DNA from 2 places in the Neobacillus sp. plas4 genome. Region 2 is predicted to be linked to the other one. Evidence: predicted binding sites of a transcription regulator. Region 2 holds the regulator's gene; the other holds the start of a gene.
The links. The regulator LexA, encoded in region 2, represses DNA repair genes until DNA is damaged. The targets are predictions, from matches to a motif close to CGAACATATGTTCG.
Positions count from the first base shown of each region.

Region 1: the regulator LexA is predicted to act here: its motif matches at 3,151-3,164, upstream of uvrB (excinuclease ABC subunit UvrB).

Region 1 is NZ_CM170152.1:5,047,626-5,056,324, forward strand. It holds gene uvrA (excinuclease ABC subunit UvrA) at 1-1,030, opposite strand, end outside; gene uvrB (excinuclease ABC subunit UvrB) at 1,038-3,017, opposite strand; gene AC2TFD_RS25565 (CsbA family protein) at 3,251-3,490, opposite strand; gene AC2TFD_RS25570 (cation diffusion facilitator family transporter) at 3,764-4,711, opposite strand; gene AC2TFD_RS25575 (ArsR/SmtB family transcription factor) at 4,991-5,359, opposite strand; gene AC2TFD_RS25580 (putative ABC transporter permease) at 5,484-6,065, opposite strand; gene AC2TFD_RS25585 (PDZ domain-containing protein) at 6,188-7,381, opposite strand; gene AC2TFD_RS25590 (S41 family peptidase) at 7,634-8,699, opposite strand, start outside.
Region 2 is NZ_CM170152.1:2,039,077-2,047,775, forward strand. It holds gene hfq (RNA chaperone Hfq) at 1-121, shown strand, start outside; gene spoVK (stage V sporulation protein K) at 355-1,305, shown strand; gene hflX (GTPase HflX) at 1,524-2,792, shown strand; gene AC2TFD_RS10235 (methionine gamma-lyase family protein) at 2,797-4,059, shown strand; gene AC2TFD_RS10240 (MerR family transcriptional regulator) at 4,209-4,610, shown strand; gene glnA (type I glutamate--ammonia ligase) at 4,640-5,974, shown strand; gene lexA (transcriptional repressor LexA) at 6,356-6,979, opposite strand; gene yneA (cell division suppressor protein YneA) at 7,138-7,461, shown strand; gene AC2TFD_RS10260 (YneB family resolvase-like protein) at 7,472-8,128, shown strand; gene AC2TFD_RS10265 (DUF896 domain-containing protein) at 8,204-8,434, shown strand; gene tkt (transketolase) at 8,614-8,699, shown strand, end outside.

The DNA of each region.
Region 1 (8,699 bases), 3.0 Mb from region 2:
TAAGATGATTTGGGATGTCCTTGAACGGTATATCCATATCAACACCATAATGGTTACAAACAGCCTCGAGCAGCTGCGGATAATACTGTGAACTCGTCGGCTCCCATGGGGCAATGGCATGCTGTTTCAAAGATAAATCCTTATTGGGTATCACTAGGTCAACATCTACCTCGAGCTTGGAACCAAGTCCGTCACACTCTGAGCAGGCACCAAAAGGACTATTGAACGAAAACATCCGAGGTTCTAATTCCCCAATTGAAAAACCACAGTGAGGACAGGCATGGTTTTCGCTGAAAAGGAGTTCCTCTTCACCAATGACATCGACGAGCACTTTACCTTCACCAAGGCGTAAGGCCGATTCAAGAGAATCTGCAATCCTAGCGGACATGCCCTCTTTGACGACGATCCGGTCAACAACAACCTCAATCGAATGTTTTTTATTTTTATCTAATTCAATCTCATCTCCAAGGTCGAGCATTTCTCCATCTATACGAACACGCACAAAGCCTTGTTTTTTTATATCTTCTAATACTTTAACATGCATCCCTTTTCGACCCGATATAATTGGAGCAAGGATCTGCATTTTTGTTCGTTCTGGATACTCCAAAATACGGTCGACCATTTGCTCAATCGTTTGCGAAGAAATTTCAATGTTGTGGATTGGACAGGTCGGTCTTCCAACACGGGCAAAAAGTAATCGCAAGTAATCATAAATTTCCGTCACCGTTCCTACGGTTGAACGAGGGTTCTTGCTTGTTGTTTTTTGATCTATTGAAATCGCTGGAGATAGTCCTTCAATGGAATCGACGTCCGGTTTATCCATTTGTCCCAGGAATTGCCGTGCATAAGCCGAGAGTGATTCTACGTAGCGCCGTTGTCCTTCTGCATAAATCGTATCAAAAGCCAAAGAGGACTTTCCTGAACCAGAAAGTCCTGTTAATACAACAAGCTTATCCCTCGGAATGGCGACATCTACATTTTTTAAATTATGGGCTCTGGCGCCTTTTACAATTAATTTATCCATCGCCATGGTTACGTCATCCTTCCGCTTTTAACTCTAATAATAAATCACGAAGTTCGGCCGCTCGCTCAAAATTAAGCGCCTTTGCTTCTGTTTTCATTTCCTTTTCCATCGTGGCTATTAGCTTATCTTTTTCTTTCTTCGACATCTTACCAAAGGCTGCGGATGGTTTGTAGTCTTCCTGTTCTTCGGCAGCATGAGTGGCTCGAATCGACTCCCGAATTCCCTTTTGAATGGTCATTGGCGTAATGCCGTGCTTTTTATTATATTCTTCTTGAATTCTCCGACGCTCTCTTGTTACATTAATTGCTATTTCCATCGAATTTGTCATTTTATCCGCATACAGGATGACATGGCCATTGGCGTTACGAGCCGCACGGCCAATAGTTTGGATTAATGAACGTTCCGAACGGAGGAACCCTTCTTTATCGGCATCCAAAATGGTAATGAGAGAAACCTCTGGAATATCGAGACCTTCTCTTAGAAGGTTAATCCCGACAAGAACATCGTATTTACCGAGCCGCAGCTCACGAATGATTTCAATACGTTCAAGTGTTTTGACTTCAGAATGCAAATATTGAACTTTAATACCGATTTCTTTCAGATAATCCGTTAAGTCCTCTGACATTTTCTTTGTTAAAGTCGTAATCAATACACGTTCATTCTTCTTGATTCGCTCCTGAATTTCACCAATGATGTCGTCAATTTGTCCCTCAATAGGGCGCACTTCAATGGTTGGATCCAATAAACCTGTAGGACGAATGATTTGCTGAACCATTTCTGGAGTATGCTCAAGCTCAAATGGTCCTGGTGTTGCCGAAACAAAGATTGCATTGTGAATATGCTTTTCAAATTCATCAAAAGTCAACGGCCGGTTATCTAGCGCTGACGGAAGACGGAATCCGAAGTCAACAAGCACCTGTTTTCGTGCTCGGTCACCATTGAACATTCCCCTTACTTGAGGTAATGTAACATGCGATTCGTCAACAATGAGAAGAAAATCTTCTGGAAAATAATCGAGGAGCGTATATGGCGTGGAGCCTGCTGGTCTCAGAGTCAGATGGCGTGAGTAGTTCTCAATACCTGAACAAAAACCCATTTCACGCATCATTTCGAGATCGTAGCGAGTCCGCTGTTCTATCCGCTGTGCTTCGAGCAATTTATTCTCATCACGCAATTCTTCCAAACGTTCTTCGAGTTCTTTTTCAATGTTCTCAATCGCCAATCGCATTTTTTCTTCTCTAGTGACGAAGTGGGATGCAGGGAAAATGGCGATATGCTCACGTTCACCAATGATTTCTCCTGTTAAAGCATCTACTTCGCGAATGCGATCAATTTCATCTCCAAAAAATTCTACGCGGACACAATGCTCATCACGCGAAACAGGGAATATTTCCACAATATCGCCACGAACACGGAACGTACCACGCTTAAAATCAATATCGTTTCTTTCATATTGAATATCCACCAAACGGTGAAGCAGCTTGTTACGCTCAATTTCCATACCTGTTCTTAAAGAAAGTACCATCTCCTTGTATTCTTCAGGTGAACCGAGACCATAAATACACGATACACTAGCGATAATGATGACATCTTTCCGCTCAAACAAGGAGGAGGTCGCCGAGTGACGAAGCTTATCAATTTCATCGTTTATACTCGCATCTTTTTCAATAAATGTATCTGTCGATGGAACGTAGGCTTCAGGCTGAAAGTAATCATAGTAACTGACAAAATACTCAACAGCATTATTTGGGAAAAACTCCTTGAATTCGCTATAAAGCTGCCCCGCTAATGTTTTATTATGAGCGATCACAAGTGTCGGCTTATTTACTTCTTTAATTACATTGGAAACAGTAAAAGTCTTTCCCGTTCCGGTGGCACCAAGCAGCGTCTGATAACGCTTGTCCTCATTAATTCCCTGAACTAATTGACGGATCGCTTCCGGTTGATCACCTTGGGGCGAGTATTTCGAAACTAATTCAAATTGGTCCTTCACAAAATTCCCTCCCGATTCACACACTTTCTGGCTTTTCAACATGCAAAAAGTCCGGGATGGTGCCGGAAAGTGCTCCTCTTACATCTAATAGTATCATTCTAACACAATATCCTAAAAACTAACCAACAATATGCGAACCTACATTCGATTTTCTCGTAGATTATTAAGTTTATTTATATTAAAAGCAAAAAAAGCCTGCCATTTTATTGACAGACTTTGATTTTTGAATGAAGCTACGTTTTTTTGAGGACTCTTTGCTTCATCTTAGCTGCGAGCCAGAAACCGGCTGTTAAGGAAAATGCATCTATTACAATAAGTGGAAAGGTGTTGGTATAACCTTTATAAACAGAAGCAGCAATGAGTCCAACGGTTAATGCAAGACCAATGTAGCGATTATAAGTGACCCGGGTAAATAGCAGCACGAGCAATCCTGGCAATATAAACGCCGACAAGTATCTAAAAACCTCTTCCATGGGTACACCTCATTCATTTGTTTCTGTCTATCTATTTTAGAAATTTATTCACAAAATTGCAATAAATTAGCTGTATTTTTCAAGCTCTTTTCTTAAACTTTGTTGATTTTAGGAACAAGAATTAATAATTGTACTAAGTTAGTGCAAGAAATAGAGTAAATTAATAAGAAAAGAGCCTGCAAAATATATTCTAAAGTGCAAAATATCTATTACCACGTTAAAATCGGCTTTAAGATTTTAACAACAATCTTTACGAACACAGCCTTTATTAAATTAATTGCAATTTCCATGCGGGCTCGGGCAGCCAATTTCAGCTTTTTCGACTTGAATAGTACTATGCTCGATATGAAATTCATCATGAAGAATTTTTTGTGAACGAGCCAGAATATCATCATGGACGGCTTCATCTAAAATCGTAATATGACAGCTTAATACCGGATACCCAGAAGTAATGGTCCAGATGTGTAAATCATGAACTTCCTTAACAAGCGGGATTTTACTGAGGGCTTGTTTAACCTGCTGAATGTCAATTTGGGATGGTGCACCTTCCATTAGGATATGGAAGGAATCCCGGGTAACACGAAAACCGCTGATAATGATTAATACCGCGACAATCACACTGGCAATTGGGTCAGCAATGGTCCAGCCGAAGAACATAATCAACAAGGCTGCGACAATAGCTCCAACAGAGCCCAGCATGTCTCCCAGTACATGTAAAAACGCACTTCGAACATTTAGGTTATCATCCTTGTCACCACTCATTAGAATCCAGGCTGCGATAATGTTAACCACTAAACCTGTTACGGATACAATCAGCATCCCTGTACTTTGCACCTCAGGCGGAGCAAAGAAGCGCTGAAACGCTTCATAAAAGATATATAAGGAAATGATGATAAGAGTGAGCCCATTTAAAGCAGCGGCAATGATTTCAAAACGCTTGTAACCATAGGTTTTTTCCTGTGATACTTGTTTTTCTCCTAATTTAATTGCAAAATAGCTTAATCCTAGGGCTGCCGCATCGCTAAGCATGTGACCGGCGTCCGATAATAAAGCTAAGCTATTTGTTAGAATTCCGCCGATAACCTCAACCACCATAAAAACAGCAATTATAATAAAAGAACTCAGTAATGCTTTTTTATTACTAGAATGTGAATGCCCATGTCCATGTCCGTGACCATGTGAATGCCCATGAGAGTGTCCATGGTGATGATGATGTCCCATAAATATCCTCTCCCAACTAGAGTTGTCTCTTAGTTTTCTCTTATCTCTTTTTTGTAATGCTCTTTTCTTAAGCTCTGTTCCTTTTTGGAACAAAATTTTATGATTGTGCGAAGTTTCTGCAGAAAACAGCATTTAATAAGAAAAGAGCCAGCAAACTAAATTCTATAGCTCAAAATAGCTATTTCCAAGTTAAAATCGGTTTTAGGATTTTAACAAAGTTAAAATCGGCTTTAAGATTTTAACAACAATATTTACGAAAATAGCCTTTGTAATACATTCCTACCTTCGACTGGATACTTCTTCCTGATGTTCGAAGGCAATATGAATTAATTGTTTTACATGATCATCATCAAGGGAGTAATAGACTAATTTCCCTTCTTTACGGTATTTTGCAAGCCCCAAGCCATTCAGGTGGCGCAAATGGTGGGAAGCTGTCGCCGTTGTTGCTCCAACAATATTAGCCACATCACAAACACACAGCTCGTTTTCCATGGTAAGTGCATAAGCGATTTTCATTCGTGTTTCATCTGATAAGGCTTTAAAAAGCTTTGTGACCTCAACAATATTGCTTTTTTCAACTAAAGGCTGCATTCTTGTGGTTTTGTGTGTATCAACACAGGTAACCTCACAAATATCACGTTCCTTCATTCCATCACCTCATACATTCAAATCTTTATTTGATTATATGATATTCAAATCAAAGTTTGAATGTCAATCTTTTTTATTTTTTCAAAAAAAACTCCTTCTTATTAAACAGAAGGAGAGTTTTTCTTTATTGAATTGGATTGGGCGATTCTGCTTCTTCCAAAGCATGGACTGAATGTCTGCGAATCGATAATGTAAGCTCTGCAATAAAATACAATATAATTGCCGGCCAAATCCATGCCCATAGTAATTCGGAGACTTTATAAGCAGAAATAATGACAGGATGAATCCATTTGATACAGGCAAAAGAGAGCAGAATCCAACAAAGAGAAAATGGCAGGCAGATATGACCTTGAACTTGCAGCGGCATATCAGAATAATCCCACCATTGACGTTGGAAACATTTCTGTAGTAGTGCCCCGCTGACGTACTCTATAAAGGTAGGAATAAAAAAACATAGTAACAAAATAACTGGCCAACTTGTTTCCGGACCGATTAAATAAACCAAGAGAACAGGGGCAAAACCATACATCGGCTTAAAAGGTCCAAGAAAAAAATTCGGTTTAAAAAATTTCCGTTTTGTGACGAGGCTATAGGTATTCTCCAATAGCCAGCCAATTAACGAATAAATGGTAAAATAAAAAACAACAGCGGAAATTCCATCAAAATTTACATTCACAGGAGAGTTAAAGTCTAAAAAACTAATCATATGGCTAAACCACCTTTCTTGGATAATAAATTCCCCTGTTAGGTTTCGCACTCGTGGTTACAAATATACCGGTAAAGACAAAAAGGAGAGAGCAAGCTGACTCCCCTCCCCACAACTTTATCTTAGCTAATTTCTTCAACAAACTTTCTCTGATCCTGGACAAAAAGGATACCTAATTCATAATGGTCACCTTCATACAATGCCCGTTGTACGAATCGAACTTCACCATTGATATCCAAAACCTCGAGCTTACAATGAGCTCGATTTTTTTGCAGAGCTTCGTAAAAAACTTGTTCGTCAGTAATTTTCACACCATTGATTTTTGAAATTAATTCCCCAACTTGCAGCCCCATTTTGTGTGCTGGTGATTCAGGTATAATCCCAATAATCATTAAACCGTTGTTTTTCTTTGAAAAATAAAACGGTAAATTATCATCCTTCAACCGCAGTGTTAAGGAGATCATTTCACGGCCGATAATTGCCACAGCAGCAACTATAATTGATACAAGCGGATACCAATAACCAATAACAGCTAAAATGAGCACTAAGATTCCGAGTGTGATTACTCTTCGTCCATGCAGCTGAATCGCCTGCCTTGGCAGCATGCCTTGAATCTGCTGGCTAAATCCGACAGCAAACGGAACTAGGATTAAAGAGTAGGATTCCATACCGATATGAAAGACCGGCCACCACTCGAATGGCATTGTCAATACCTTCCCAGGAATTAGCAGGAACATTGGCAATAACCAGAAGCGTTTTACTTCATGAGCACCAACGCTCTGACCGCGCCTGCTTTTCACCAGTTTTGGAGACGTTCCTTTCGTTCCATTTTTTAAAATAAGAATTCCTTCTGCAAGTAATAAGAGTGCCAACAGGATGACAACAGAAGGATAGATTTTTTCATCTATATCCTTGAATAACCCTTCAAAGACTGGAATGCTCCAGTTATACTCTGCGATTATGATGATCCCGAAAAAGGCAGCACCGACTGTATAGACTGGCGACATTAACCGGATATTCGTTGTTAAACTCCATAAAAACGTAAAGCCTGCGGTGAGAAGGATGGCAGCAAACGGAACAGTTAAACCCGCCAAAACAGCAGCTACAGATAGCACTAGTCCTAGAATTAATCCTAATGGAAACAATTGTCGAAGTTCATAGTAAGCATCAAACGTCCTGTTATGGAAATTTTTCCGTTCCCGTTTAACTCTTGACACTCCCAGAATTCCGGAAAGGAAAATAAGATAGTAAAAAACAGGATGCAGAAAAAGTTTTCCTGTACCTTTTAACAACTCAATAAGCCATATTTGCACCAATTCAGTCACCACCCTTATTATAAAATCTATTAGTCTAGCCCTAAAGATTATTTTACCAAATTGGAAGAATAAAACCTATTGCTAGTTTCTTGAAAAATAAATTAATTGTCGAATTCTCTCCAGCCAACTACGGTCATTTTCCAAATTCAACGATTTTTCGTCAATATTTCCACGGAAATTCTCTTTCATCCCCAAGGAATTATATAATTTTGTCACATACAAAAACAGAGGCATAAGCCTCTGTTTCCCTGATTATTTTGCAATTAGCCGTAATGCAGTTTGCAGCTGGAGATCATTTTTCTCCTTTTTCATTTCTTTTATGGTTTCTTCTTCAAGCTTGGCAGCTGTTTTGGCATCAATTTTTCCAGTTGGCTGCAAGTTGTTATTTTGTTGAAAGGCTTTGACCGCAGTACTTGTTTCAGCGCTAAAATAACCATCCGTTCTCCCCGGAGCAAATCCTAAACCAGCTAATATTTCTTGCGCATTTTTTACCTGCTCATTGTTCATATCTTCTTTAAGTGGTTCCTCGATTTGGAGTGGATGGGTATTAAAAATAGCTGGCTGCTTGATTTCTATGTCAGGCTTAATCCCTTCCTTATGAATCCAATTTCCATCTGGTGTAAGCCATTTGAAAAGAGTTAACTTAATGTTGCTGCCGTCTCCCATTGGAACAGCCTGCTGTACGGTCCCCTTCCCAAACGTCGGCTCTCCAACCAACTGATAACCTGAGGCTTCTTTCAGTGCTCCTGCTAAAATCTCTGAAGCCGATGCACTGCCTTTATTGATTAAGACAGCAACAGGGTATTCTTTTTTCTCTGCTAAATTAGAGAAGTGCCGTTCCTTTTCCCCATTTCGCTGCTCTATTTGAATAAAGGGCTTATCCTTTGTAACAAATTCCTTTAAGATATCTTCTACACTTACCAGCAATCCACCTGGGTTTCCACGGACATCAATGATTAATCCCTCAATATCCTGTTTCTCTAACGAACGTAACTCCTCCTTAAAATCTGAGGCTGTCTCTTGAGAAAAGGACGTTATCTCAATATATCCGATCTTTTTCCCATCTTTCTTTTTTACAGAAGCATGTATGGTCTCGAGTGGAATTTCATCCCGTGTAACTTTAATGGTGAGAGGTTCCTTTAAGCCCTTCCGAGATATTTCCAAAGAGACAATAGTTCCCTTTTTACCACGTATTTTTAAAGTAGCTTTATTAAGGTCTAGTCCCTCGACACTTTTCCCATCTACCTTCAAAATCTCATCATTTGGCTTTATGCCTGCTTTTTCAGCTGGAGAATTTTTAAATGGAGAAATAATGACG
Region 2 (8,699 bases):
AGGCTTTGATAATTTCACAGTACTTTTCGAATCAGAAGGAAAGCAACAATTGGTTTACAAGCATGCCATTTCAACCTTTGCACCGCAAAGAAATGTTCAGCTTGACCTGGATGCCCAATAATCTTATAACTACCCTGAGTCCATCATCCATGGACTCTTTTTTATTTTTAATAATGAAATGATTATTAAATGAATACACATAAATGAAGGAGTATTGTTATGGAAAACGCGTGAAAAGCAACAAGTAATTGAATTTGCGATTTCCTCTCGCTATTTGTCAGAATGGTAAATTATTTCTCAGTAGCGAATAAAGCTGCTTAACGTATAATGTTTGCAGAATGAGAGGTGAAGGCTTTGGATCAACCGATTCGCATGAAAAGTAATGGACAGATAACTGTTTCGCTTAACTCGCATAAGAGGAAGACGCTTTCGAAAGAGCTTCCAATTCCTCAAGTTGTTCCAAAGGAAATTCCCCCGGAGCACGCGGCATTAAAGGAAATAGAAGACGAGCTCGGGGCATTAGTGGGTATGGAAGAAATGAAACGAATGATAAAAGAAATTTATGCGTGGATTTTTGTGAATAAGAAACGGGAAGAAGTGGGGATGAAGGCGAGAAAGCAAGCGCTTCATATGATGTTTAAGGGCAACCCTGGGACAGGGAAAACAACGGTAGCTAGATTGATTGGCAAGTTGTTCTTAAAGATGAATGTCCTTTCTAAGGGCCACTTAATTGAAGCGGAACGGGCCGACCTTGTTGGGGAATATATTGGCCATACCGCACAGAAAACGCGTGATTTAATCAAAAAAGCACAGGGTGGAATTTTGTTTATTGATGAGGCATACTCATTAGGGCGCGGCGGAGAAAAGGATTTTGGGAAAGAGGCGATTGATACACTTGTAAAGCATATGGAGGATAAACAGCATGAATTTATACTTATTCTTGCGGGGTATTCACGTGAAATGGAATATTTCCTAACTTTGAATCCAGGGCTGCACTCCCGTTTTCCATTAGTCATTGATTTTCCTAATTATACGATTGATCAATTAATGGAAATTGCCGGCCGAATGCTCGATGAAAGAGAATATAGTTTAAGTCATGAGGCGGAAAAAAAGCTGAAAGACCATTTAATTTGGGTCAAGGCTGTCTTGAGTCCGAATAGCTTTTCAAATGGACGGTATGTTCGAAATATTATTGAAAAATCAATACGTGCCCAGGCCATGAGGCTGCTGCTGCAAAATAGCTTTGACAAACATGAATTAATGACATTAAGAAGTAACGATTTAATTTTTGAAGAAGATCAATAAAAAAATCGGCGGATATGGATACCGCCGATTTTTCAATGTGAGTATTATTCGTATGCGTGAGTAATTTTCGCTATGCGAGAGTATAATTCACTATGGGAGTTTATTACTCCCTGTCCGAGCGTATTTTCTCCTATTGATTCTAAAAAATGATCAAATTATGGTGTTGACCACTTTTTTGGTATGATAGTGTAAGGAAATTTATGAAAGCAGGTGTTGGTATGGAACAAGAAGTAAGCTTAGAAAAAGCAATCTTAGTTGGCTGCCAAACGCAAACAGAAGACGATAGTCGATTCCAGTATTCGATGGAAGAACTTGCATCCTTAACAGAAACAGCTAAAGGTGAAGTTCTAATGACTGTGGTTCAAAAACGAGAGCGCGTCCACTCAGCGCTATACATAGGAAAAGGTAAAGTTGAAGAACTAAAAGCGCTTGTAGAAGAGGTAGAAGCGGATATAGTCATTTTTAATGATGAATTATCACCAAGCCAAAAACGAAATCTTGCTTCTGAATTAGATGCCCGTATTATTGACCGGACGCAGTTAATATTAGATATCTTTGCTCAAAGAGCAAGGTCTAAAGAGGGTAAGCTCCAGGTTGAATTGGCCCAGCTTCAATACTTATTGCCGCGTCTTGCTGGTCAAGGGACCGCGTTATCTCGATTGGGAGCTGGTATTGGGACGAGAGGACCTGGGGAATCAAAATTAGAATCGGACCGTCGTCATATCCGACGTAGAATTGATGAAATTAAGAATCAATTGGCGGTCATTGTTCAACATCGGGATCGTTACCGTGAAAGAAGGAAGAAAAACAAAACATTCCAAATTGCGATTGTCGGCTATACGAACGCAGGTAAATCAACTCTTTTTAATCGTCTATCCGAAGCGGATTCCTATGAGGAGAATCAATTATTTGCTACCTTGGATCCGATGACAAGAAAGTTGGTATTACCGAGTGGTTTTCAAACCTTGGTTACCGATACTGTAGGTTTCATTCAAGACCTTCCAACTGCACTAATTGCAGCATTTCGTTCGACTCTGGAAGAAGTAAAAGAAGCAGATCTGCTTTTACATGTCGTTGATATGTCAAATGCGGACTACTTTCAGCATGAAAAAACAGTAAATAAGCTGCTTGAGGACTTAGAAGTGAAGGACATCCCTCAGATAACGGTTTATAATAAGAGAGATATTAAACATCCTGATTTTGTACCAACAACGAACCATCCTCTTATTTTCGTAAGTGCCTTCAACAAAGAGGACCGCAATGAATTAAAAAGAAAAATTGAAAAAGTAATGATTGAAATGATGGATCAGTATCAAGTCAGGATTCCTTCAACAGAAGGGAAGCTGATTGCACAATTAAAGAATGAGACAATTGTAAGAGAACTGGTTTTTGATGAAGAAAATGAGCTTTATCAATGCAGAGGATTTGCATTGCCAGATCATCAAATTTCCGGACAATTACTGAAATACAAAACGAGAATGGAGTAACAGTATGTTTCAACAGTTAAAAAATGGGGAAAAGCTTCAACAAATTGTACGTGGTGTAGAACAACAAATTGGTAACGTACATAAAGAGATAGATGAAAGAATTGAAAGCAATCAATTTCGAGTTTTGAAAAGTTATCAAGAGCACCGAGTTAGCGATTCTCACTTTATTCCTTCAACGGGTTATGGCTATGATGATATCGGCAGAGATACATTAGAACTTATTTATGCAGATGTATTTGGTGCAGAAGCAGGTCTAGTTCGTCCGCAAATTATCTCAGGGACGCATGCAATATCAATCTCTTTGTTTGGTATCCTTCGCCCTGGCGATGAACTTCTTTATATAACAGGCAAACCGTATGACACGCTTGAGGAGATTGTTGGAATTCGCGGCAATGGAGTGGGGTCGTTAAAGGAGTTTGGAATTTCCTATGATAGTGTGGAGCTGTCGGATAAGGGATCGATTGACTGGAATCAGGTTGCTGACAAAATCAAAAGTAATACCAAAATGATCGGCATCCAACGCTCAAAGGGCTATGCAACCCGTCCTTCCTTTACGATTGCTGAAATCAAAGAGATGATTTCGTTTGTAAAGGAAATAAAAGAAGATGTCGTGGTTTTTGTAGATAATTGCTACGGAGAATTCGTTGAGGAATTGGAACCGTGTCACGTGGGAGCCGATTTGATGGCAGGTTCATTAATTAAAAATCCTGGCGGAGGAATTGTGAAGACTGGTGGGTATATTGTAGGGAAGAAACAATATGTTGAAGCCTGTTCTTACCGAATGACATCGCCAGGCATTGGTGCTGAGGCTGGTGCTTCCATTTACAGCCTTCAAGAAATGTATCAAGGTTTCTTTTTAGCACCGCATGTTGTTGGTCAAGCCTTAAAAGGAGCGGTTTTTACAGCAGCATTTCTAGAAAAATTAGGGATGAATTCTTATCCTAAATGGGATTCTTACCGTACGGATTTAATTCAATCGGTTCAATTTGATGATAAAGATAAAATGATAGCTTTTTGTCAGGCTATTCAATTTGCTTCGCCGATTAATTCTCATGTAACAGCCTATCCAGCGTATATGCCAGGATATGAGGATGATGTGATCATGGCTGCGGGAACATTCATCCAAGGTGCAAGTATCGAGTTGACAGCAGACGGACCAATAAGACCTCCTTATGTAGCTTATGTTCAAGGCGGGCTAACCTATGCACATGTCAAAATGGCCGTTTGTATTGCCGTAGACTCTTTAATACAAAAAAATCTAATTTGAATTGAAATAATAATGGATGCAAAGAATAACTAACGTAGTTATTCTTTTTTTTGGAAAAACCATGTTAGAAAACCTAACATAGGATTGACATCTTTTCTTACACGAAATATAATAACAATATAAATCAGTAAGAGGAGAGGAGAAATTGAATGAGTGGAAAAGAAATACGCCGCTCGATGCCTTTATTCCCAATTGGAACTGTTATGCAGCTGACTGAACTAACTGCCAGACAAATTCGATATTACGAAGAGCACCAATTGATTTCTCCAGCTAGAACTGATGGGAATAGAAGACTCTTTAGTTTAAACGATATTGATAGACTACTAGAAATTAAGGATCTCATTGATCAAGGTGTGAATATGGCTGGAATTAAACAGCTTATCCTCATAAAAGATCAACAGTCCAATGTGATTCAGCAACAGGCCGAAAAAGCCAAGCAGGAGTTAACAGACGATCAGTTGCGAAATTTGCTCCGACACGAATTACAACATTCTGGAAGATTCAATCGTTCGTCACTCAGACAAGGAGATATGTCACGATTTTTCCATTAAGTTAAAATTAAATTTTGGAGGTAATAAGGATGGCAAAGTATACAAGAGAAGATATTAAGCAGTTAGCACAAGAAGAAAATGTTAAGTTTATTCGGTTGCAGTTCACTGATATTTTAGGAACGATTAAAAATGTAGAGATTCCAGTCAGCCAATTAGAAAAGGCATTAGATAATAAAATGATGTTTGATGGTTCATCTATCGAAGGATTTGTGCGTATTGAAGAATCTGATATGCACCTTGTTCCTGATTTAAATACTTGGGTAGTATTCCCGTGGACAGCTGAAAAAGGAAAAGTTGCTCGTTTAATCTGTGATATCTACACTCCAGAAGGAAAACCATTTGATGGCGATCCACGAAGTAACTTAAGAAGAGTATTAAAAGAAATGGAAGAACTAGGATTTACAGACTTTAACTTAGGACCTGAGCCTGAATTCTTCTTATTTAAATTAGACGAAAAAGGTGAGCCTTCATTAGAATTGAACGACCAAGGCGGATACTTCGATCTAGCTCCAACTGATTTAGGTGAAAACTGCCGTCGTGATATCGTACTAGAGTTAGAAGAAATGGGCTTTGAAATTGAAGCTTCTCACCATGAAGTAGCACCAGGTCAGCACGAAATCGACTTTAAGTATGCTGATGCTTTAACAGCATGTGACCAAATTCAAACATTCAAATTAGTAGTTAAAACAATTGCTCGTAAACACGGCTTACATGCGACGTTCATGCCAAAACCATTATACGGAGTGAATGGATCTGGAATGCACATGAATCTTTCATTATTTACCAATGGCAAAAACGCATTCTATGAGCCAACAGGCGACCTTGAAATGAGTGATACAGCTCGTCAATTTATCGCTGGTATCCTTAAGCATTCACCGAACTTTACAGCTATTACCAATCCGACAGTAAACTCTTATAAGCGTCTGGTTCCTGGCTATGAAGCACCTTGCTATGTTGCTTGGTCTGCTAGAAACCGTTCACCATTAATTCGTATTCCATCTTCTCGCGGATTAAGCACTCGTGTAGAAGTAAGAAGCGTTGACCCAGCCGCTAACCCATACCTGGCGATGGCTGTACTATTAAAAGCTGGTTTAGATGGAATTAAAAATAAAATGACTCCTCCGGCTCCAGTTGACCGTAACATCTATGTAATGAGTAAGGAAGAAAGAATTGAAGAAGGGATCCTCGATCTTCCAGCAACTCTAGCAGAAGCTTTAGAACAATTAAAGGCTGATGAAGTGATTGTTGCAGGTTTAGGAGAGCACATCTTCGAACACTTTGTTGAAGCAAAAGAGATTGAGTGGGATATGTTCCGCACAGTAGTACACCCTTGGGAACGCGACCAGTATTTGAGCATGTACTAAAATACTCAAACCCAGTGTGGATATAGTCCATACTGGGTTTTTTTTTGTTAATGTAAGTGGATTGTTTCACCATTGTGCCCCGTAAAAGTGATATTCTTCAATTAAGGTAAGAATCACGCCATGATTGTGCCCGTAAAACTGGAAATTTACAATTAAGGTAAGAATCACGTCATGATTGTGCCCGTAAAACTGGAAATTTACAATTAAGGTAAGAATCACGCCGTGATTGTGCCCATAAAACTTGAATTTTTCAATTAAGGTAAGAATCACCTCGAGATTGTGGCCTATACAACCGGAGGTCTCTTATTAATTCCCGTCTTAATAATCAATAACAACACCAAATAAAAAAGAGCAGCCACAAACGTGGCTGCTCCCAAATGATTAATGTATATGACGATAAACCCCAATAACTTTCCCCAGAATAGATACATTTCTCAAAATTATCGGATCCATTGTAGAATTTTCAGGCTGCAAGCGAATGAAATCTTTTTCTTTGAAGAATCTCTTACATGTCGCTTCGTCTTCTTCTGTCATGGCGACAACGATATCTCCATTGTTCGCAGTTTGCTGCTGTCTCACGATTACGTAATCTCCATCGAGAATTCCGGCTTCTATCATACTCTCACCCATGATTTCTAGCATAAAAACTTGTTCATCTGCTGGTGCTAGACTCTCAGGCAGCGGAAAGAACTCTTCTACATTCTCAATAGCGGTAATAGGAAGTCCGGCAGTAACTTTACCTACAATCGGCACGTTAACAACATTATTTCTTGGGATATTTGCAATTGCATCCGATTCTAGTATTTCAATTGCTCTTGGTTTTGTTGGATCTCTTCGAATTAGTCCTTTGCTTTCCAAACGTGCTAAATGACCATGAACGGTAGAACTTGAAGCAAGTCCTACTGCTTCTCCAATTTCTCTTACGGATGGTGGATAGCCCTTCTTCTTTACTTCCCCTTTGATAAATTCAAGGATATCCTGCTGTCGCTTAGATATTTTTGTCATAATAAGATACACCTCGCCCTATTTAATTATTTAATTTATTATAGCATGTTGGTATTTTTTATACAAACATAAGTTCGAATTTTTGTTGACAACAAACAAATGTTCGGATTATAATGAAAACATATAAACGAACATACATTCTGAATAGGGGTTATATGATGAAAAATTTATGGGAGAAATACTCTTTTGCAATAGTACTTATTATCTTGAGCTGTACATTAAGTTTTATTTTATCAATACGTTTTAATTCGAATGTAGAAGAAAAGTTCTTGACAATTACCGTATTTGAAGGCGACTCCCTTTGGGAAATCTCCAACCAATATTCTGAACTTCATTCTTACTCAAATACCGAATTTATCAGTTGGGTTAAACAGCATAACGAAATAGAAGGAGATAGAATTTATCCAGGTGAAGAAATTATCATCCCTGTAAACTATGAAGTAGGTTCTTTAACTGAATATGCAAGTGCAGCTGGAGAGTAAAAGTCCGATGATGAATGCAATAATATACTGCCGAGTTAGTACCAACAAAGAAACCCAGGAAACCTCATTAAAACGTCAGGAAGAGGAACTTGTACAGCTTGCCAGTCAGCATCGTTTCAATGTTGTCTCCATAATTAGAGAGCAAGCCAGCGGTTATGACCTAGAACGAGATGGGATCTTAGAGTTATTAGATATATTGAAAGAAAAAACGATACAGGCTGTGCTAATTCAGGATGAGACAAGACTTGGAAGAGGAAATGCGAAAATTGCTCTCTTGCACTGTATATTAAAAGAAGAAGTAAAGCTTTATAGCATTTCTCATAATGGTGAGCTGCAACTGTCTGAAAGTGATTCAATGGTATTAAAAATCGTAGGAATGGTAGAGGAATACCAGAGAAAGCTACATAATATTAAGATTAAGCGGGGAATGAAAAGAGCAGTTGCTCAAGGGTATAAGCCTGAGAAAAATCTAAAAAACCTCGAGTCGAATTCAGGCAGAGAGAAAATAGAGGTTCCGGTTGAGGAGATTATCCGGCTTCGAAAAAACAAGTTAACGTTTGCAGAGATAGCTGCTACATTAAGGGGTTTTGGATATACTATATCAAAAGCAACTGTTCACAGACGTTATCAAGAATTCCAAGAATCTATTGAGTCAGAGGAACAATAGACCATTTGCCTTGTCAGATGGTCTTTTTTTTAGTAAAATCAATTTTTGCGAAGATATTCGAAAGGCGGGTTTTACATGCTCTCAAAAGAAAAAATGGCTAGAATCAATGAACTAGCCAGAAAAGCCAAAGTAACTGGATTAACAGAAGCAGAAGCAAAGGAACAATCAAAACTAAGAAGTGAGTATTTAACCACTTTCCGCAGCTCTATGTTAGATACATTAACAAATACAACTTTTATTGATCCAGAAGGTAAAGATGTAACACCTAAAAAGATAAAAGATAGAAAAAAATATAATCTTCATTAATCAATGGAAAAACTTTTTGTTTTTCCTATTTACATATTGTCTCCCTTTGTGTGTAAAAATAATAAAATGAAAGTAAATTAATTTGTTTAGTAATCAAATTAATTGTTGAATTAATGCCCGCTGAACTATAATATTAAGGGTGTTATTATTATCCTATTGAAACAGGAGTGATTATTTACATGTTTGAAACTATTGATGATTTGTCCGTAACATCTATTCGTACACTATCGATTGATATGATCGAAAAAGCAAATTCAGGGCATCC